3 regions of the Silvimonas sp. genome follow, and region 2 is predicted to be linked to each of the others. Evidence: predicted binding sites of a transcription regulator. Region 2 holds the regulator's gene; each other region holds the start of a gene.

Region 1 (6,862 bases), on a different contig from region 2:
GATTATTTTGGTGACCTGGCGGTGTTCATTGAACACCGGGTTGTAGGTGGCTTCCAGCCAGATAATATGGCCATCGCGAGCCACACGCGGGAAGCGGCCGGATGAAAATTCACCCTGGCCAAGCCGCCGCCAAAAATTGACGTATTCGGATGAACGCGCATAGGCGTCTTCACACAAAATGCGGTGGTGTTGGCCCTGCAGTTGCGCGAGCGAATAGCCGGTGGTTTTCAGAAAATTGTCATTGGCGGTGATGACGGTTCCATCGACATTGAATTCAATCACTGCCATGGAGCGATCCAGCGTCGCCACAATGGCGTCTTGCTGAATAATGTGCTGACTTTGCTCTTTCAACTGCGCTTTGAGTTGCCGGTTAAACATGAGATTTCCTCTCCCCGTGCCAACGCACGCGAGTTTCCTGAGTCAGTGGGGTGACGTACGTTTTTTTGTGCGGACGACTGATTTGCCTGCAGTCGACCCCTACTTTTTCTGAGCAAGAATGGGGCCTTGCGATGTAATTACGGAGTCATTCTTTTACTTTTCCCGGATTGTATTCATGATTTCAAAGACGAATCTGAGCAAGTCTGAGTAAAACAAGAAGCGGCGTGCGTTTGCTGATTCTGACCAGGTTCGCTTTGGCTTGATCGTCTCAGGCGCAAACGTGACGGACAGGGACTGGGCAACTTCGATAGCGGACATTTTCCGGTTTGGCCGGGAGGCCGCCCAGCATGTTGTGTAGCGGGTCGATGATTGGCCCGACGTACGAGCGGACGGACTTGCGCTCAACTAGCAGCAATAAAAATCACCCAGGCCGTCGTTCGACTATTTGATGCCATGTCCCCGGCAAATATCGGGCCTATCAACTGGCAACGGCGTGCCTTCTTCTTTAGTACTTTGCCTGAAATTTCAGTTAGGGGTGTTTTCGTCCCCCACCTTGACTACCCATATCAATCCTTAAGTATTTACTTACGAACAAGTGAGTAATGCCTCATTCCGCATTAATTCCAGAGCGATACTCACCCCTCGTTTTGACAAATACAATAAACCTCAAATTGCAAAGCGCTATTACATTAAATGCTCAATTAATTTAAAACTTGATCGTAATTCCCAATAAAAATTTCTCTTTTTTATTAATTAACATGGACACGCATCATGAATAAAATTTACCGGTTAGTCTGGAACGAAATGACACAAACCTGGACTGCTGCCGCAGAAATTGCCCGTGATCGTGGGAAGAGTACAAACCCAAGAAAAATGCTGGCCTTGCTTTTGATGGCCGGTATGGGCGCAATCTCGGCAGGTGAGGCAGAAGCCTGGATTGTCGATCCAGGCATCGTGCGCAATGGCGGGACTGCTTATCTGCAGACTGCTGCGACTGATAATGGCATTGAATCCAATACTGCAATAGGCACAGGTGCGCAAACCACGACGGACGAAGATGGCATGTCCACAGCGCTCGGCGATCTCGCACAAGCCACTGCTGTGGGTTCAACTGCGATTGGGGCTCAGGCGAACGCCAGCGCAGAAAACGCCTTGGCGGCAGGTATGGGTGCCCAGGCCGGGGCTTCCGACAGTATTGCAATGGGAACAAACGCGACTGCATCCGGCGCAAATAGCATTGCGTTAGGTCGCAATTCCATTGCCTCAGACAGTGACGCTATCGCGATTGGTCAATACGCACATTCTGCGGGAGGTGGCATTAGTATTGGTCAAGAAACATGGTCTGGTATGTCCAGTGTTGCTATTGGTTCGAATACCTACGCGACGGGTGATGAATCGACTGCGGTTGGGGTTTGGGCGCGTGCGAACGACGCAAACGCCACCGCCGTGGGGGCTCGCGCTAACGCATTCGCTGGCGCGACCAGCATCGGTCGAGACAGTGGCGCTTACGCTGATAGCGCCGTAAGTGTCGGTGCCGGGGCGACTGTAGCCTTCTTCGCAGACAACGCAGCCGCTCTGGGTTCATTTAGCCTGGCGTACAATCCCAATGATGTGGCGCTGGGTGCCGGCTCCGTGACGGATACAACGGTCGCGACGACCGGCGTGACTCTGCGCGGGCATAACTACTCATTTGCCGGTACGTCGCCCACCAGCACCGTCAGCGTGGGAACCGTTGGCAACGAACGCACCATTACCAACGTGGCGGCTGGCCGTCTGAACCCGGACAGTACCGATGCCGTGAACGGTTCGCAGTTGTTTGCTACCAACCAGGCGGTTGAAAGCATCAACTCCAATATCGATAACCTTGGTCAGGGCTCGGTGAAGTACGACACCAATGAAGATGGCACTGTTAACTTCAACAGCATCACTTTGGGTGGCGATACCTACAACTCGGTAACCAAGACCGGCGGCACCAGGATCACCAATGTAGCAAACGGTTCGGCCCCCAGCGATGCAGTCAACTTCTCGCAACTGACCGAAACCAACAATAACGTGACCAACCTGGCCAATACGGTCAATAACATCACCAACGGCGTTAGTTCCAGGTATTTTCATGCCAATTCGACGGGTGCCGATAGCGTGGCGATTGGTCAGGATGCCGTAGCCATCGGTGTGGGGGCAGTGACCTCTGCCGACAACAGCGTTGCGCTGGGGGCGGGCTCGAGCGCTAGCCGTGGGGCAACGACAGGCTACACCGATGGCACTGGCAATCTTGCCAATCAGAATGCGGTGGGCGAGGTGTCGGTCGGCTCGGCGGGGGCGGAACGCCAGATTACTAACGTGGCCGCAGGTAGCTCGGGGACGGACGCGGTAAACGTAGCCCAATTGAACGCGGCGTTGCAGAACATCTCCTACGGCACCAATCCAAGTTCGGATGTGGGTGGCAACAACATGTTCCAGGTCAGCAATGACTACAACACATTGGCTGCGCAAGCGACCGGTGCGCAGTCGGTAGCAGGTGGTTCCAACGCGATTGCGTCAGGTGACAACGCCAATGCCGTGGGTGACAACGCGCAAGCTACGGGCTCTGACAGCACGGCCATGGGCAACAAAGCCAAGGCAACTGGCAATAAGAGCACTGCAATTGGCAACAACGCAGTGAGTTCAGGGGATAACTCTGTGGCGCTGGGTAGCGGCTCCAACGACGGTGGCCGCAGCAATGTGGTGTCTGTGAGTACTGCCGGTAACGAGCGCACGATCATCAACGTGGCCCCAGGTGAAGTCAGCGCAACGTCGACTGACGCGGTGAATGGTTCGCAACTGAACGCAACGAACAACAACGTCACTACCCTGAGCAACGACATCAAGAGCATCCAGGGCGATATCGTGAACCTGGATCACAAGATGAGTGCCGGTGTTGCTGCAGCCATGGCCACTGCGGGTCTGCCGCAGGCATATCGCCCGGGCGCCAGTATGATGGCCTTGGGCGGGGCCACCTGGAAGGGTGAGAGCGCGCTGTCCGTGGGCTTGTCGACCATTACCGACAACGGCAAGTGGGTGATCAAGGCGACTGGCAATTCTTCCTCACGTGGTAACTCGGGTGCCTCTGTGGGCGCAGGCTACCAGTTCTGATCTGGTTCCAGGCCTTAACCGGAACGCTCGGTTTAAACTTCAGGCGCAAACCTCTTCCTGACTGGATTGATTGGGAGGGGTTTGCCCGACGTCAGCCCGGTTTCAGCAGTACACAGCTTCAGAGTCCGGGGTTAATTTAACCGACTTTGCCGCCAGTTGCCTGGCATGCGCGGACGGCGTCAGGTCGCCCGGCGATTTCTTGGGTCTTTCCTCGTTGTATTCCCGCCGCCAGGTTTCAATCAGCACCCGGGCATGCGCCAGACTGGTAAACCAATGTTCATTCAGACCTTCATCACGAAACCGGCCATTGAATGATTCGACGTACGCGTTCTGGTTCGGCTTGCCCGGCTGTATTTGGCGTAGCTGCACACCACGCTGATGCGCCCAACGACTACAACATAACTGCTGCCGTTCCTGCCGGGCAATAAATCCTATAAAGGGGCAAAGGCCCGCAATTACTTGGCCAACCTGTTGCCGGACAGTAGGCGTTCCGGCTGCTTTTGGCGTCTCAACACGCATTAGTCCGGACAGCACGTTCAACCTCCTGAGTTTCGTCAGTCACGATTACAACGACACACAAAATTAACGCGGTTCCCCTTGAAAAACAGCCTTTGCGTCCCTATTATTGGCACTCGTTAGCCCAGAGTGCTAACGGGCTCGGCCAGTCCGATGGCCCCAGAACATTCAGGCATGTTTTCTCAGGAGAAAGAATGATGAAGATCCGTCCCTTGCATGACCGCGTAGTCATCAAGCGTGTTGAAGCCGAAGAAAAAACCGCATCCGGTATCGTATTGCCAGGCGCCGCTGCTGAAAAGCCGGATCTGGGTGAAGTGGTTGCAATCGGCACTGGCAAAGTGCTGGACAACGGCGAAGTGCGCGCCCTGTCGGTCAAGGTTGGCGATAAGGTTATCCTGGGCAAGTACAGCGGCCAGTCCGTCAAAGTAAACGGCGAAGAACTGCTGGTTGTCCGCGAAGAAGACATCTTCGGTGTGCTCGAAGCGTAATTGCCCCGGCAATTTGTGCAGTCACACTCATTCAAGATTTCAGGAGTAAAGAACAATGGCAGCAAAAGAAGTCAAATTCGGTGATTCCGCCCGTTCGCGCATGGTCGCTGGCGTTAACATCCTGGCCGATGCGGTCAAGGTGACTCTGGGCCCTAAGGGTCGCAACGTTGTGCTGGAACGCAGCTTTGGCGCGCCAACCATCACCAAAGACGGTGTGTCGGTTGCCAAAGAAATCGAGCTGAAAGACAAGTTCGAAAACATGGGCGCGCAACTGGTTAAAGAAGTTGCCTCCAAGACTTCCGATATCGCTGGTGACGGTACCACTACCGCTACCGTGCTGGCTCAAGGCATCGTGAACGAAGGCCTGAAGTATGTTGCAGCCGGTTTCAACCCGACTGATCTGAAGCGCGGTATCGACAAGGCTGTGATCGCCCTGGTTGCCGAGCTGAAGAAGATTGCCAAGCCAACCACCACCTCTAAAGAAATCGCCCAAGTCGGTTCGATTTCGGCTAACAGCGATGAAATCGTTGGCGCCAAGATCGCTGAAGCGATGGACAAGGTTGGTAAAGAAGGCGTGATCACCATTGAAGATGGTACTGGCCTGGAAGACGAACTGGACGTAGTTGAAGGCATGCAGTTCGACCGCGGCTATCTGTCCCCGTACTTCATCAACAATCCGGAAAAGCAAATCGCGCTGCTGGATAACCCGTATGTTCTGCTGTTCGACAAGAAGATCAGCAACATCCGTGATCTGCTGCCGGTACTGGAACAAGTCGCCAAGTCGGGCCGTCCGCTGCTGATCATCGCTGAAGATGTCGATGGCGAAGCGCTGGCTACCCTGGTTGTGAACAACATCCGCGGCATTCTGAAGACTGTGGCCGTGAAGGCTCCTGGCTTTGGCGATCGTCGTAAAGCCATGCTGGAAGACATCGCGATCCTGACTGGCGGTACTGTTATCGCTGAAGAAGTTGGCCTGACCCTGGAAAAAGCCACTCTGGCAGAACTGGGCCAAGCCAAGCGCATCGAAGTGGGTAAAGAAAACACCACCATCATCGACGGCGCAGGTCAGGAAGAATCCATCAAGGCACGTGTTGGCCAGATCCGCAGCCAGATCGAAGAAGCGACCAGCGACTACGACCGTGAAAAACTGCAAGAACGCGTGGCCAAGCTGGCCGGTGGCGTGGCAGTGATCAAGGTTGGCGCTGCGACCGAAGTCGAAATGAAAGAAAAGAAAGCCCGCGTTGAAGATGCCCTGCACGCTACCCGCGCTGCAGTGGAAGAAGGCATTGTGCCAGGCGGCGGCGTTGCGCTGCTGCGTGCTCGTGCCAACCTGGGCGAACTGAAAGGCTCCAACGCTGATCAAGACGCTGGTATCAAGATCGTACTGAAAGCCATCGAAGCACCGCTGCGTCAAATCGTTGCCAACGCTGGCGACGAGCCATCTGTAGTTGTGAATCGCGTGGTGGAAGGCACTGGTAACTTCGGTTACAACGCTGCTACCGGCGAATACGGTGATCTGGTTGCCATCGGCGTGCTGGACCCAGCCAAGGTAACTCGTTCGGCTCTGCAACACGCTGCATCGATCGCTGGTCTGCTGTTGACTACCGATGCAATGGTTGCCGAACTGCCGAAGGATGACGCTCCTGCAATGCCAGGCGGCGGCATGGGTGGCATGGGCGGTATGGATTTCTAATCGCCTGAAACTTGATTGGCCTCTGTATGAGGCTAGCCAAAATGAGGAGCCCGGCTTAGCCGGGCTCTTTGTTTTTGTGGGCGCCCGACTTGGGCCACGTATCCCAGGCCAAGCCAAGACGGATGCGTTCGCGCCAGCCTGCACTGCCGCGCTTTGCGTTGTCCGGGCCCGTCGAGTGGGGACAGCGGTGCCGACCATGCGTCTGTCATGTTTCCGTGGATTGACGCTACTCAGTAAACTAGTTCAACAATCGCAGTGCACCATCAAATACCACCCGCAACAACCGGTTCTCCCTTGCAAATCAAGGAGTACGTGATGACACTGTTGCCTTCTGCGGCGCTGGCTTTGGTTCTGGTGGGGTTGTCCACCCCATGTATGGCTACGTTACTGGACTTTGATCAAGTCCCGATCACGCCTGCCATGGTCAGTTCACCTTCCCATACGGATTACGACACAACCGATCTATTGATCGACGGCTACAACCTGGAGAGCGATGAATATACCGATCTGGCGTTCGGATCATTCAACGGCACGCCGGTGGCACCTGCCTGGTCCGGCACCACGGCCCTTTATATCGACCCAAATTACCAAATGGACATTCTCTCTCCGCTGTCGAACGCGATTGCCGGTAACGGCGGCGCCCCCTTCGCGCTCG
Region 2 (6,862 bases):
ACTGTGCCGTCGCCGTTTTGACCGACCCACTGCGACAGATCGCCCTTGAAATCGTCCTGAAATACCACCGTATCTGCGTGCGCAAGCGCCGCTGCCACAAAAAATGGCAACAGTAATAGCCTTTTCATTCCGTCATCCTCGTTCGGGTTTTATGCCTGAGTTGCAAAGCAACTGGCGCCCTTGCTGCGCAACTGCCGCGGCCGTTTCGGGCACACCGTGTTCGCAATCTGTTTATGTTCTTACATGGTCACAGCTACGTCTTACGCGCAGCCATGGCCGCCACTCTAACATGGCAAAACGATGGCACGCGCATGCGCCTGGCATAGCGAGCAATTTGAGCAACACCCGTTGATTCAGGTCAGCGGAAGATCGGGATTGGCAGCGCTTTCCCGCTGCTGTTTTTGCAATTTGCGGCGTAGCGCAAAGAACGCCTTGAGCTGGGCGGAGGCCTCATCAGCCAGCAGTCCGCCAACCACTGCGGTGTGGTGATTAAGGCGGCGATCCGGAAAGGGGTTAATGACGCTACCTGCAGCACCCGTCTTGGGGTCGGTGGTGGCGTAGATGATACGAGCCAGTCGCGCATGCATCATCGCGCCTGCGCACATCAGGCAGGGCTCCAGCGTTACGTAGAGCTCGCACCCTGGTAGCCGGTAGTTACCCAGCGTCTGGGCCGCGGCGCGCAGCGCCAGCATTTCGGCATGGGCTGATGGATCATGCGTCGTAATCGGTTGATTACAGCCGCGCCCGATAATGCGACCCTCAAACACCACAACTGCGCCGACCGGCACTTCACCCAGTTCTTGCGCGCGCGCGGCTTCCAGCAAAGCTTCTTGCATGAAGCCGATTTGCGCTTCAGTCCACGATTCGGGCATTGCAGCAATAGGAAACAAAACCGGGTCAGACATGGCCAAGCAATTCTGCAGCGTGACGGCGCGTGGTTTCAGTGATCTCCACACCGCCGAGCATGCGGGCGATTTCTTCGACGCGGCCGACGTTATCCAGCGAGGCGACGTGGCTAACAATGCCTTCCTTGTTCTTGGCTTTGCTGACCAGATAATGCTGACCGCCGCATGCGGCGACTTGCGGCAGATGGGTAATGCACAGCACCTGATGCTTCTGCCCTAGCCCGGCCAGCATGCGGCCTACGATCTCGGCCACGCGCCCGCCGATGCCTACGTCCACCTCATCGAACACCAGCGTCGGCACGCCCGACAAAGCACTGGTGATGACCTGAATCCCCAAGCTGATTCGCGACAACTCACCGCCGGAAACAATCTTGCCCATGGCACGCGCCGGGGCATCGCCATGTGCAATCAGAAAATCCACATCTTCAAGGCCATGCGCACTGGGGACGGTGGCAGTCAGGGCCACTTCAAAGCGGCTATCAGCCAGCGCCAGTGGTTTCATTTCTGCGGTCACTGCCTTGGCAAACGCCGGGGCATGACGTTGACGCAGGGCGGATAGCTTGGCGGCGCTGGCCTCATAACGGGTTTGCGCCGCTTTGGCAGCTTGTTGCAAGCGCGCCAAGCCTTCGCCGCCACCCAGTTCATCCAGCCGGGCTGACCACTCCGCCAACACTACCGGCAAACGATCTGGCGGCTCAATCCGGTATTTGCGGGCCATGCTCCAGATGGCGTCGAGGCGTGACTCGACCTCAGCCAGACGCGAAGGGTCGAGTTCCAGATGATCTGCATAGCGGCGCAATTCGCTCACGGCCTCAGATAATTGGGCATCCACCCCGGCCAGCAACTCCAACGAGGGGTTGAGCAGTTCGTCATAACCTGCCAGTTCTTGCAGGCGGCGTGTAGCCCCACTCAGCCAGCCCTGGCAGTTTTCATCGTCATCGCTCAGGACTAACAACGCTGCTTGCACGCCATCAATGAGACTAGCGGCATGTTGCAGGCGTTTGTGTTCGCCTTGCAGTTCAACCCACTCGTTGTCGCCCAGCGCCAGTTCGGTCAGATCATTGATCTGCCACTGCAAGCGCTCACGTTCGGCTTCAAAGGCAGCCGCATTACGGCTCGCAGCGTCGAATTCTTCTTGTGCACGTTGCCATTGGCGCCAATCCGCAGTGACTTGGCTAGCCAGATCGCTGGCACCGACAAAGGCATCGAATACATTGCGCTGGGTCTCTGGCCGCAAAAGTAATTGGTGTGCGTGCTGGCCATGAATATCCACCAGCATTTCGCCCAGTATTTTCAGTTGTGCCAGCGTGGCGGCGGTGCCATTGATAAAGGCTTTGCTTTTGCCTTGGGTATCGAGCGTGCGGCGCAAATTGACAATATCGGTGTCGTCGCCAGTGAGTTCGGCTTCGGCCAGCCAATCCTTGGCAATTTTCAGATCAGTGATAGCAAATTCTGCGGCCAGTTCGGCCTTGTCAGTGCCATGGCGCACCATGCCGACTTCGGCGCGGTCACCCAGCAACAGGCCCAGCGCATCGATCACAATCGATTTACCCGCGCCGGTTTCACCGGTGAATACACTCAACCCGCCAGCGAAATCCAGCGCCAGCCGGTCAACAATCACGAAATTTTTAAGATTCAGAGAGAGCAGCATGGGTTTCGCAGGTCAGAGGAGCTTTTCGCCCCAGTGCAATTTGTCGCGCAACATGTCGTAGTAGTTGTAACCCACCGGATGCAGGATGCGCAGCGTGTTGCGATGGCGGCGGATGATGACACGATCTTTCTCGCGCAATTCACAATCGGCCTGGTTATCAAAATAAACCCGGGCATCGGAATTGCGCGTCAGCAAAAACTCAACTTCACTGGTGTCATTGATCACAATCGGCCGGTTGGACAGCGACTGCGGGCAGATCGGCACCAAGGTAATCGCGGGCAGGCTCGGATGCAGAATCGGGCCGCCAGACGCCAGAGCATACGCGGTAGAGCCAGTTGGCGTGGAGACTATCAAGCCGTCCGAACGCTGGCTGTACACAAACTGGCGATCAATGAAGATTTCGAACTCGATCATGGCGCCGGTAGAACCGCGGCTGAACACCACATCGTTAAACGCCAGCGCGGTGGTCTGGTCTTTACTGCCTTCGCGCTTGACCACCGTTTCCAGCAAGATGCGCTCTTCGGGCACAAACGCACCCGCCAGCATGCTGCCGATGGTTTGTTCCATATCCTTGAGCGGGATATCGGTCATGAAACCCAGGCGGCCCTGGTTGACGCCAATCACCGGGATGCGATACGGCGCTACCAACCGCGCCACGCCCAGCATGGTGCCGTCACCGCCCAGCACAATCACCAAATCGGCCAGCTTGCCGATCGCCAGCCGATCCACCGTGGGGATATCGGTAATGCCATGTTCACTTGCTACTTCTGCTTCGATCAGCACGCGCACGCCCAGTGCCTGCAGCATCACCGACAGCTGACGCAACGGTCCACCCAGCGTAGGGGTGTTAAAGCGGCCGACCAGCACAATGGTTTTAAATAGGCTCTGCATGGCTTGATCCAGACAAATACGGCTGCATTTAACCACAAGGGGGTGGCGCTTGGCACTCTCGCTCCAGTTTGATAGACACGAGGCCAACAGATGATGGCGAGATAATTAACGCCAACCATCAATCCACATTAGAATCGGATCATGCTTAGCGATCGTGCACAAATCCTCCTGAAAACCCTGGTTGAGCGATATATCGCCGACGGCCAACCTGTCGGCTCGCGCGCCTTGTCGCAATATTCGGGTCTCGATATCAGTTCGGCCACCATCCGCAATGTGATGGTCGATCTGGAACAACTTGGTTTTGTAGCCAGCCCGCACACCTCGGCCGGGCGTATTCCCACGTCTTTGGGCTATCGCTTTTTTGTCGATAGTTTGATGGCAGTGCGTCCGCTGGACAAAATCTCTGTGGATGCAGGCAGCCTGCCGCTGGATAACCCGCAACGCACTATCGCCGCCGCCTCCAATCTGTTGTCGCAACTCACCCATTTTGCTGGTGTAGTCATGTCACCGCGTCGTCAGGATGCAGTACTCAAGCATATCGAGTTTCTGCCGCTGTCGGATAAACGTGTGTTGCTGATTCTGGTGACCAGCGATGGCGATGTGCAAAACCGCATCATCCAGACGAAAAATGGCTTCCCGCCTGGCGATCTGATCGAAGCAGCCAATTTTTTGAACGTGCATTGCACTGGCAAAACCTGGCGTGGTTTGCGCTCGTTTGTAGAAAACGAAGTCCGCGCGGTGAAGGGCCAGTTGGCCGAGTTGCTCAATACAGCGGTGTTATATGGCCAGACCGTGCTGGGTGGCGAAGCCGAAGATCTGGTGATTTCCGGTGAACGCAACTTGCTGGATAGCGACGATCTGGCCGCCAACATGGGTCGTTTACGCCAGCTGTTTGAACTGTTTGAACGCAAGACCGCCTTGCTGCAATTAATGGAACTGGGTAATCGCGCTGAGGGTGTCCAGATCTTTATTGGTGGCGAATCGGGTCTGGCGCCACTGGACGAATGCTCCATCATCACGGCGCCCTATCACGCCAACGGCCAGGTCATTGGCACGCTGGGCGTGATTGGTCCGACGCGCATGGCTTATGAACGCATCATCCCGATTGTGGATGTCACCGCCAAACTGTTATCCAGCGCCCTGTCCCAATGAACCCGGAAATCTGCCTGCGCCCCGCCCAAGCGGATGATGCCAGTTGCCTGGCTGCACTTGCCATTCAGGTATGGCTGCATACGTATACCACCGACGGCGTCCGCCCGGCGCTGGCCAATTATGTGCTGACACAGTTCACGCCACAGCGCTTCGAACACTGCATCAACAACACACGCCATCGTGTCATCGTTGCCGAGCAAGGCGAACATCTGCTGGGTTACGCTTTGCTGGACTTTGATTCATACCAGCCGGCGGTGCCGCACACCTCGACAGAACTGCAAAACTTGTATGTATTGCCGCGCTTTGCCCGTCAGGGGATTGGTAGCGCGCTGCTGCACGCCTGTGCCAATGCCGCGCAAGACCAGGCCGCTGATGCCACTTACTGGTTATCGGTGAACAGTCAGAACCACAATGCCTTGGCGTTTTATGCAAGTCATCAGTTCGAGCAATATGGCACCTTGTTTTTTGATCTCGATTCGGTAAGGTACGCCAACCAGATTCTGGCCACTGTCTGAATGGGTGTACGTCATCCGGCAACGCCTCTGGCGGGTATCAGAGTCATCAAGATCAAGTATAAATAACCCACAATACGTACATAACAACCGCATGCGCTGGCGACACCCGCCGCGCGCCAGTCAAACGCAGCACAACCCCATTTCCGGATCGCCCATGTTTTTGAAGTTACGCGCCGCCTTGTTTTCCGCCGCCCTGCTGGCTTTTGTTCCCGCAATCAGCCACGCCGACACCGCGTTGTTGCAACGCCCGGAAGTCCAGAGTTATCTCGATAACCTGGCTGCCACTCAGGGTTTCAATCGCGATGACCTGACCGCGCTGTTTCAACAGGTGAATACCAAGCCGAGCATTATTACGGTGCTGGATCGCCCCTCTACCGGCCGCCCTTGGTACCAGTTCAAACAGAACTTCATCAACAACCAGCGCATTCTGGGTGGTGCCCGCTTTATGCGCCGCTATGCCGATACGCTGGATGCAGTGAGCGATAAATACGGTGTGCCTGCGGAAGTCATCACTTCCATTTTGGGTGTCGAAACACTGTATGGCCGCACCACCGGCACCTTCCGCGTGATTGATGCGCTGACCACCATCGCCTTCGATTACCCACGTCGCGCGGATTACTTCAAAGATCAACTCACCCAGTTCATGCTGCTGGCGCGAGAAGAAAACGAAAATCCGCTGACCTTTATGGGTTCCTATGCCGGTGCCATGGGCATGCCGCAATTCATGCCGTCCAGTTTCCGCGAATACGCCGTGGACTGGACTGGCGATCATCATCGAGATATCTGGGGCACACCGGAAGATGCCATCGCCAGCGTCGCCAACTTCCTGGCCGCTCACGGCTGGCAGCGTGATGGCGACACTTACGCCCCGGTGAACGTCAGCGCCGCCGAAGATGATCTGCTGGCGGATAAATTCAACCTGCATTACACGGTGGCCGAGTTGATGCAAAAAGGCGTGCAACCGCTGAGCGAAACCGACACCTCCCAGCAAGCGGTGTTGTTCAGCCTGGAGACTGAAGCGGGCAACACCAGCTACTACATGGGGTTCAACAACTTCTATGTAGTCACGCGCTATAACCGCAGCACTTTGTACGCTACGGCAGTTTTGCAATTGGCAAACGCCATCAAGTCGGCCTACGACAACAATCTGGACCTGCAGGACACCTCAGCCAGCGACAGTAATAAAAGCAAAACCAAAGCCAAGTCGACGAAAAAAAATGCGGCTGGCTGGAATTGATTGCTGATCAGCGTAGCCCGGATAAAGCCGCTGGCGAGAATCCGGGGTTGCGATACAACCATTTGAAATAGATGCCTTGACCTCGCCGGCATCGCTCCCCGGATTCCCGCTTCGTTTCATCCGGGCTACAAGGACAGGCTGCGAGGGCAATAAAAAAGGACGGGTTATCCCGTCCTTTTTTATTGCTGGCAAAACCAGAAACCATCGCGCGATTACTTCGCCGCCATCGTCCGCTGGCGACGCGTCTCTGACAGCACGATCCCGCTGGCCACCGAGACATTCAAACTCTCCACCGAACCAAACATCGGAATCGACACCAGTACATCGCAATGCTCGCGCGTCAGGCGACGCATGCCATCACCTTCGCTACCCAGAACCCAAGCCAGCGGTCCGGTATTGCTGAAGTGATGTAGATCGGTATCGGCCTCGGCCGCTGTACCGGCGATCCAGATCTCGCGCTCCTGCAACTCACGCAGCGTACGCGCCAGATTGGTCACCATCACGTAGGGCA
Region 3 (6,862 bases), on a different contig from region 2:
GCGATGCCTGCCGTTTACGTGCAGCCGGGTTTGAAGCCGCGGGGGTGGCTGATCCGACCCGTTATCAAGGCTGATGTTGCCACCTTGGGTGGCGCGAATCACTGGCGTAAAAAAACCGGACGTATCACCGTCCGGTTTTTTTATTGGCATGCGGTCTGCGAAGACGCTTATGCCTTGCCCGAGATGATCAGATATTTTTGATACAACTCTTCTTTCGATTCTTTTGCTTCCGGATTGAACGGAATGCAATCGACCGGACAGACCTGCTGGCATTGCGGTTCGTCGTAATGGCCAACGCACTCGGTACACAGGTTCGGATCGATCTCGTAAATCTCAGCGCCTTGCGAAATTGCGCTATTGGGGCATTCGGGTTCGCAGACATCACAATTGATGCATTCATCCGTGATCATCAGCGCCATGGCGATATTCCTTCAAAATCAGCTACGTTTAGAACGGCGGCGATTGTCCCACGTTCCTTACTACGGGACAACGGCATATCTGTTGGACGGCAGTGCGGGTGGATCGTTTCGTGAATTAGTGGCACCACTGCTGTTCGCATGGGACACCATCGTGATTACCGTCCATTTTCGGGTTAGGGCAGTTGTTAAGGTAAAACTTTGCCTCCTCGCATGACCTCATTTCGCTGCAGTAGTGCTTGTCTTCGCACTGAAACACGGCCTGTGTTGCGCGTACCGGCAAATCGTTAGCAGCTACCCGGTCATCGCCGGGAGCAACCCGTGGTAATGCACGGTTGGTGCTGGCCAAGGCCGCGGCGTCGACTGCTTTGGCCTCCTGGTAGTGTTGCCAGCCGCGCACACCAACAAACGCGAGCAATAGCAATACGATGAGTTTCTTCATCTATTGTTGCCCTATTGTGATGATTGGATCATTTGTTCAACCAACTCGCCGCAGCAAACCACAACGCACCGCGCCCGCTTTCAGTTCCCGCGTCACTTCCCAGCCCGGCAAATCTGGCCACTGCCCGCACTCGGCATAAACCACCGCGTCATCATTGAGCAGGCCCGCCACCAGTTCCAGCGCCTGGGGTAATAGATCGGAGGCGAAGGGCGGGTCAAGAAACACCACATCAAACTTGCCGGATGCATTTTTCAACCAGGTGATGGCATCGGACCAGATCAGTTCGACGTTGGTCATACCCAATGTTTTGTGGTTATCGGACAACGCGGCATACACCGGCTTGGCTTTTTCCACCATCACCACACGTTTGGCATTGCGTGATGCGGCTTCAAAACCCAGTGCGCCACTGCCCGCAAACAGATCCAGACAAACCTGTCCGGTCAGATCCTGGCCGAGCCAGTTGAACAGTGTTTCGCGCACGCGATCCGGCGTCGGACGCAGGCCATCGCCGTCCGGAAAATGGACCATGCGGCGCTTGTATTCGCCCCCAATTATGCGAACCTGGTTTTTATGCTGTCCTGCCATGCCTCACCCGCGCTAAAATCGCGCCAAATCAGATATTTTCCGCCATTGGCGACGCGACGCAAACACCTATGTTCGATTTTTTCCGCAAGAAACCCAAAACCGACCCGACAACACCTGTTGCCGAACCGGTATCCACGCCGCTTGAGCCCGTCGAGCCGCCTGCTACGGCGCCAATTGACGTTGTCATCGCCCCGGAAGCCATTGTAGCGGTCGAAGTGCCTGTTCCGGCACCGGAACCGCCGCAACCGCAACCGCAAGAAAAGCCCAAAATGTCTTGGGCAGAGCGGCTGAAGGCCGGTCTGGCCAAAACCCGGGATTCGCTGAGCAAGAATCTGGCTGGCTTGTTTGGCGGCGGCCAGATCGATGAAGAGTTGTATGAAGAGCTGGAAACCGTGTTGCTTACCGCCGATATGGGCGTGGAGGCTACCAATACGCTGCTGAAAGATGTGCGCGACCGGGTGTCGCTGCGTGGCCTGAAAGACGCTTCCGAATTGCGCCAGGCGCTGAAAGAAGCGTTGCTTGAACTGATTCAGCCGCTGGAACAGCCGCTGGTTATCACTCCGCAAAAACCTTTTATCTTGATGGTTGCCGGTGTTAACGGCGCCGGTAAAACCACCAGCATCGGCAAACTGGCCAAGTACTTCCAGGGCCAGGGCCATAGTGTGCTGCTGGCGGCCGGTGATACCTTCCGCGCTGCGGCACGCGAACAACTGGTGGTCTGGGGCGAGCGCAATGGCGTGCAGGTGATCTCCCAGGCATCCGGCGATGCCGCAGCGGTGGCGTTCGATGCGGTCAACGCCGCCCGCGCCCGCCAGTGTGATGTGATCATTGTCGATACCGCCGGCCGCCTGCCGACTCAGCTGAACCTGATGGAAGAAATCAAAAAGGTGAAGCGTGTGGTGCAAAAAGCAGACCCGACTGGTCCGCATGAAATCATGTTGGTGATCGACGCCAATACCGGCCAGAATGCAGTCAGCCAGGTCAAAGCCTTTGACGATGCGCTGGGCCTGACGGGGCTGGTGCTGACCAAGCTGGACGGCACCGCCAAGGGCGGCGTGATTGCGGCGATTGCCAAGCAACGGCCAGTGCCGATCCGCTTTATTGGTGTAGGTGAAACCATCGACGATCTGCGCCCGTTTGTGGCGAAGGATTATGTTGATGCGTTGTTTGATTGACGATTGATATATCCGGTCCCCGCGGCATGGTTACCCTGATAACGGACGGCGCATGATCCAGTTCCAGCAAGTCACCAAGCGATACCCCGGCGGCTTTGATGCCGTCAAACAACTCAGTTTTGAAATCCAGGATGGCGAACTCGTCTTTCTGGCTGGCCATTCGGGCGCAGGTAAATCCACCTTGCTCAAGCTCATTGCCGGTATCGAGCGCCCAACCCAGGGCGCGGTACTGGTGAACGGCCAGAACCTGGCGCGCATGCGCCGCGCGTCCATGCCGTATACCCGCCGCCATATCGGGCTGATTTTTCAAGATCACAAAATCCTCTACGACCGCAGCGTGTTTGAAAACGTGCGCCTGCCGCTGGATATCATCGGCTTTGATCACCGCGAAGCCAAACGCCGTGTGCAGGCCGCGCTGGATAAAGTTGGTCTGTCTGGCAAAGATGCCCTCAACCCGGTGAGTCTGTCGGGTGGCGAGCAGCAACGCTTGTGCATTGCCCGCGCCGTGGTGCACCGCCCCTCCATCCTGCTGGCCGATGAACCCACCGCCAATCTGGATCGCGATTACGCCAACGACATCCTCGAATTGTTCAAGTCGTTTCACCAGGTGGGCGTGACGCTGGTTATTTCCGCCCACGATGAAACGCTCATGGCCGACTATGGTCGCCGCATCCTGCGCCTGAAAAACGGCCAGTTCTCCGCATAAGGTGGCGCACGCATGAAACACTGGATACGCCTGAACTGGATCGCTTTTCAACGCACGCTCGGCGGCATTGTCCGTGCGCCGCTGTCCAGCTTGCTCAATCTGTTGGTGATCGCCATTGCAGCGGCCTTCCCGCTTGGGTTTTATCTGCTGATTGCCAGCGCCCAAGGCGTCATCGGCAAGTTGCCGGTGGAACCGCAGTTATCCGTCTATTTGCGCACTTCGGTCACAGCGGACGAGATCAACACACTCAAGCAACATTTGCAGGCGGATACGCGGCTGGCAGGCGTGCGCTTTATTGGTAAAGACGAGGCCCTCAAACAGATGCAAGCCAGTGTGGGCAGTGGCGATTTGCTGGCCGGGCTCACTGATAATCCGTTGCCCGATGCCTTTGTCCTTACCGCGCATACCGATGCCTCGCCAGAAGCGCTAGAAGCTTTGCAAAAAGAACTCACCGCCAGTTCTGGCGTGGATCAGGTGCAGCTTGATTCAGCCTGGGCGCGGCGGTTGCAGCAGCTAATTGCCGTGGGTAAAGGCCTGTTGCAGATCATTCTGGTGTTGCTGGCCGTCGCTTTGGTACTTATTACCGGCAACGCGATCCGGCTGCAGATTCTGACCCGTCGCGATGAAATCGAGGTGGCCAAGCTGATTGGCGCAACCGATACCTTTATCCGCCGTCCGTTTGTTTATTTTGCGGCGATGCAGGGCGTACTGGGCGGCTTGCTGGCTTGCGCGATTGTCTGGGGCGCCCGCACCTGGCTGAACCCAGCGGTTGAAGCGCTGGCACGCAGCTATGGTCAGCAATTCAGTCTGGCGCTGGCAGATTGGCGCGTGGTGGTGGTGACCTTGGTGGTGACCACACTGCTATGCCTGTTGGGCGCGTCGCTGGCAGTCGGCCGCCATCTGCGGCAATTTCACTAACCTGGCGCTGCCGCCTGTCGGTTGAGGCGACCGATTGGTCTAGCCTATCGGGTAGATTGAAAATATTGCCGTGCAACAATGATTCTTCTGTGCTTGAATTCATAAGAACTTTTTGCATCGTTAGCACTCTGAGGGATGGAGTGCTAATATCTAGCGTCGTCGTTTGAAACGACGCAGAGCAACACAGGAGAATATTCATGGTAGATAGCGTTGCATTGCCGGTCATCACTGGTGGCGACAGCATTGAGAGCTACATTCAGCGTGTCAATGCCGTGCCCATGCTCACTCATGAGCAGGAAATTGATCTGGCCAACCGCTACCGCAATGACAACGACCTGGAAGCCGCCGGCCAGTTGGTGATGTCCCATCTGCGCGTAGTGGTTTCCATTGCGCGTGGTTATGCCGGTTACGGTTTGCAGCAGGCAGACCTGGTACAGGAAGGCAATATTGGCCTGATGAAGGCTGTGAAGCGGTTCGAGCCGAGCCGTGGCGTGCGCCTGTTCTCGTTTGCCGTGCACTGGATCAAAGCCGAGATTCATGAGTACATTTTGCGCAACTGGCGTCTGGTGCGTATTGCCACCACCAAAGCCCAGCGCAAGCTGTTCTTCAACCTGCGTTCCAAGAAAACCGGTTTTTCCGCGTTGACTCAAGCGCAAGCGCAAGTGATTGCCGAAGACCTGGGCGTGAAGCCGGAAGAAGTCCTCGAAATGGAAACCCGCATGACTGGCCAGGATGTGGCCTTGATGGCGGACGACGGGGACGACGACGGTTACGCACCAATCGACTGGCTGGCTGATAGCGAAAACGAACCAGTTCGCCAGATCGAACGCCGCGCCTACGACAATCTGCAATCGGAAGGGCTGCAGCAAGCCTTGGGTACGCTGGACGCACGTAGCCGCCGCATTATCGAAGCGCGCTGGCTCGGTGACGATGGCAGCACTACGCTGCATGAACTGGCCGCCGAATTTGGTGTTTCGGCAGAGCGGATTCGCCAGATTGAAGCCAAGGCGCTGCAAAAGATGAAAGACGCGCTTGAACCAGCCATGGCTTGATTGCCGGGGATTGATCAAAAAAGGCACGCTACGGCGTGCCTTTTTTATTTGCTGCGTTTCGCGCAGTGGCGTGGGAAGTATTTAACGCAGGCGATCAATCACTCCATTGAGTGCTGTCAGCATGGAAACGCCCAGTTGCATGCTGCGCTCACCATTCCAGCCTACGTCGGGCTCTGGGTGATTGGCCGTGTCTTTGAACGGCATTTCCAGAGTAAAAGCCAAGCAACCAAAATGATCGCCGACCCAGTTGGTGGCTAGCGTCAGGGTCTCCGGGCCAAACTGGCTATCGCCGTAGCCGTACTCGGTCTGGAAATCTGGTGAGACCGCCACCCACAAGGTTTTGAAGGCGTCTTGCAGCGCGCGTTGATGTGCCGAGAACGAAGGGTTGTCTTCACAGCCAGCCACAAAGTTGTGCGGAATGCTTTCGTCGCCGTGCATGTCAAAGAACGCATCCACGCCGGTTTCCTGCATGGCCTGGCGAACCAGAAACACCTCAGGGCTGGTTTCCATGCTCGGGGCTTGCCACGCACGATTCAGGTTGGTGCCAGCCGCGTTGGTGCGCAGATTGCCGCGTACCGAGCCATCCGGGTTCATATTGGGAACAATGTAAAACACGGCTTTATTGAGCAAGGTCCGGCCCACGGCGTGCTGGGTATCGAGCAAGGTGCCGATAACGCCTTCGGCACACCATTCGGCCATGCTCTCGCCTGGATGCTGGCGGGCAGTGATCCAGATGGTTTTCTTGCCCGGTTCCGGCGTACCGATGCGCAGCATGTCCAGCGGGCGACCATCGACAGTCTGACCAAGTTCACGGATCACGCAATCGGGCGAAATCTGGGCGTGGCCGAGCATTTGCAGATGACGCTCCCACGAATACGGCTCGAAGTACGCGTAGTAAACCGTGTCACGTTGCGGCTGGTGGCGAATGGTCAGCACGCCGTTTTCGTATTCGGTCGGTACGCAGAACCATTCAATGCCGTCATATGAGGCGCGTGCGGCGTAGCCATCCCAGCCGCCTGGATAAGCCGATTGCCCGGCGTTTTCAATGTGCATCACGCATTCGCGAAACGCGGTGCCAGACAAGCGGAAGTGGAACCATTGCTTGAAGGCAGAGGCGTTATCCGCGCGCAGGTTCAAACGGATATTGGCGTGATCTTCCAGTGAAATAGTTTCAATTGCACCGGAATCAAAAGCGGTGGAGAGCGTGAGCATGCGGGCACCAAAGAGGATGGGTTGGATTGAGTCGCCCGCCGCGTTGATCCCGGTAAGGATCAGTCCGCGAGCAACTTGCCGGGATTCATCAAATTGTTTGGGTCGAGCGCACGCTTGATGTCATGCATCAGCGCCATTTCCACGTCACTGCGAAAATGCGGCAGCAGGTTGCGTTTGAGCTGACCAATGCCGTGCTCGGCCGAGATGGTGCCATTGTGCCGCTGTACCACCGCGTAGACCAGTTCATTAATTCTGGGCTCGTGCGCATAGGCAGCCTTGGTGACATCCTGCATGAATACGTTGTAATGCAGATTGCCATCGCCCAAGTGGCCAAAGGCAATGATGTCAGCTTCGGC

Evidence for each region. The regulator HrcA, encoded in region 2, represses chaperone genes, less so after heat shock. The targets are predictions, from matches to a motif close to ATTAGCACTCGNNNNNNNCGAGTGCTAAT.
Region 1: a site for HrcA is predicted at 4,135-4,163, ahead of P4L78_RS08905 (co-chaperone GroES). Genes of this name have one in related genera too.
Region 3: a site for HrcA is predicted at 4,362-4,390, ahead of rpoH (RNA polymerase sigma factor RpoH). Genes of this name have one in related genera too.

Annotation. Positions count from the first base shown of each region.
Region 1 is NZ_JARLJK010000066.1:213,083-219,944, forward strand. It holds gene P4L78_RS08890 (PAS domain-containing methyl-accepting chemotaxis protein) at 1-378, opposite strand, end outside; gene P4L78_RS08895 (YadA-like family protein) at 1,150-3,510, shown strand; partial or broken gene P4L78_RS08900 (transposase) at 3,629-3,897, opposite strand; gene P4L78_RS08905 (co-chaperone GroES) at 4,224-4,514, shown strand; gene groL (chaperonin GroEL) at 4,570-6,207, shown strand; gene P4L78_RS08915 (PEP-CTERM sorting domain-containing protein) at 6,523-6,862, shown strand, end outside.
Region 2 is NZ_JARLJK010000122.1:334,169-341,030, reverse strand. It holds gene P4L78_RS14305 (glycoside hydrolase family 18 protein) at 1-128, opposite strand, end outside; gene tadA (tRNA adenosine(34) deaminase TadA) at 354-905, opposite strand; gene recN (DNA repair protein RecN) at 898-2,556, opposite strand; gene P4L78_RS14290 (NAD kinase) at 2,569-3,447, opposite strand; gene hrcA (heat-inducible transcriptional repressor HrcA) at 3,589-4,599, shown strand; gene P4L78_RS14280 (GNAT family N-acetyltransferase) at 4,596-5,114, shown strand; gene mltB (lytic murein transglycosylase B) at 5,269-6,351, shown strand; gene rlmB (23S rRNA (guanosine(2251)-2'-O)-methyltransferase RlmB) at 6,564-6,862, opposite strand, start outside.
Region 3 is NZ_JARLJK010000144.1:201,036-207,897, reverse strand. It holds gene queC (7-cyano-7-deazaguanine synthase QueC) at 1-74, shown strand, start outside; gene P4L78_RS20240 (YfhL family 4Fe-4S dicluster ferredoxin) at 168-419, opposite strand; gene P4L78_RS20235 (excalibur calcium-binding domain-containing protein) at 535-858, opposite strand; gene rsmD (16S rRNA (guanine(966)-N(2))-methyltransferase RsmD) at 895-1,443, opposite strand; gene ftsY (signal recognition particle-docking protein FtsY) at 1,512-2,618, shown strand; gene ftsE (cell division ATP-binding protein FtsE) at 2,671-3,324, shown strand; gene ftsX (permease-like cell division protein FtsX) at 3,337-4,242, shown strand; gene rpoH (RNA polymerase sigma factor RpoH) at 4,440-5,294, shown strand; gene P4L78_RS20205 (M14-type cytosolic carboxypeptidase) at 5,376-6,506, opposite strand; gene P4L78_RS20200 (FAD-binding oxidoreductase) at 6,566-6,862, opposite strand, start outside.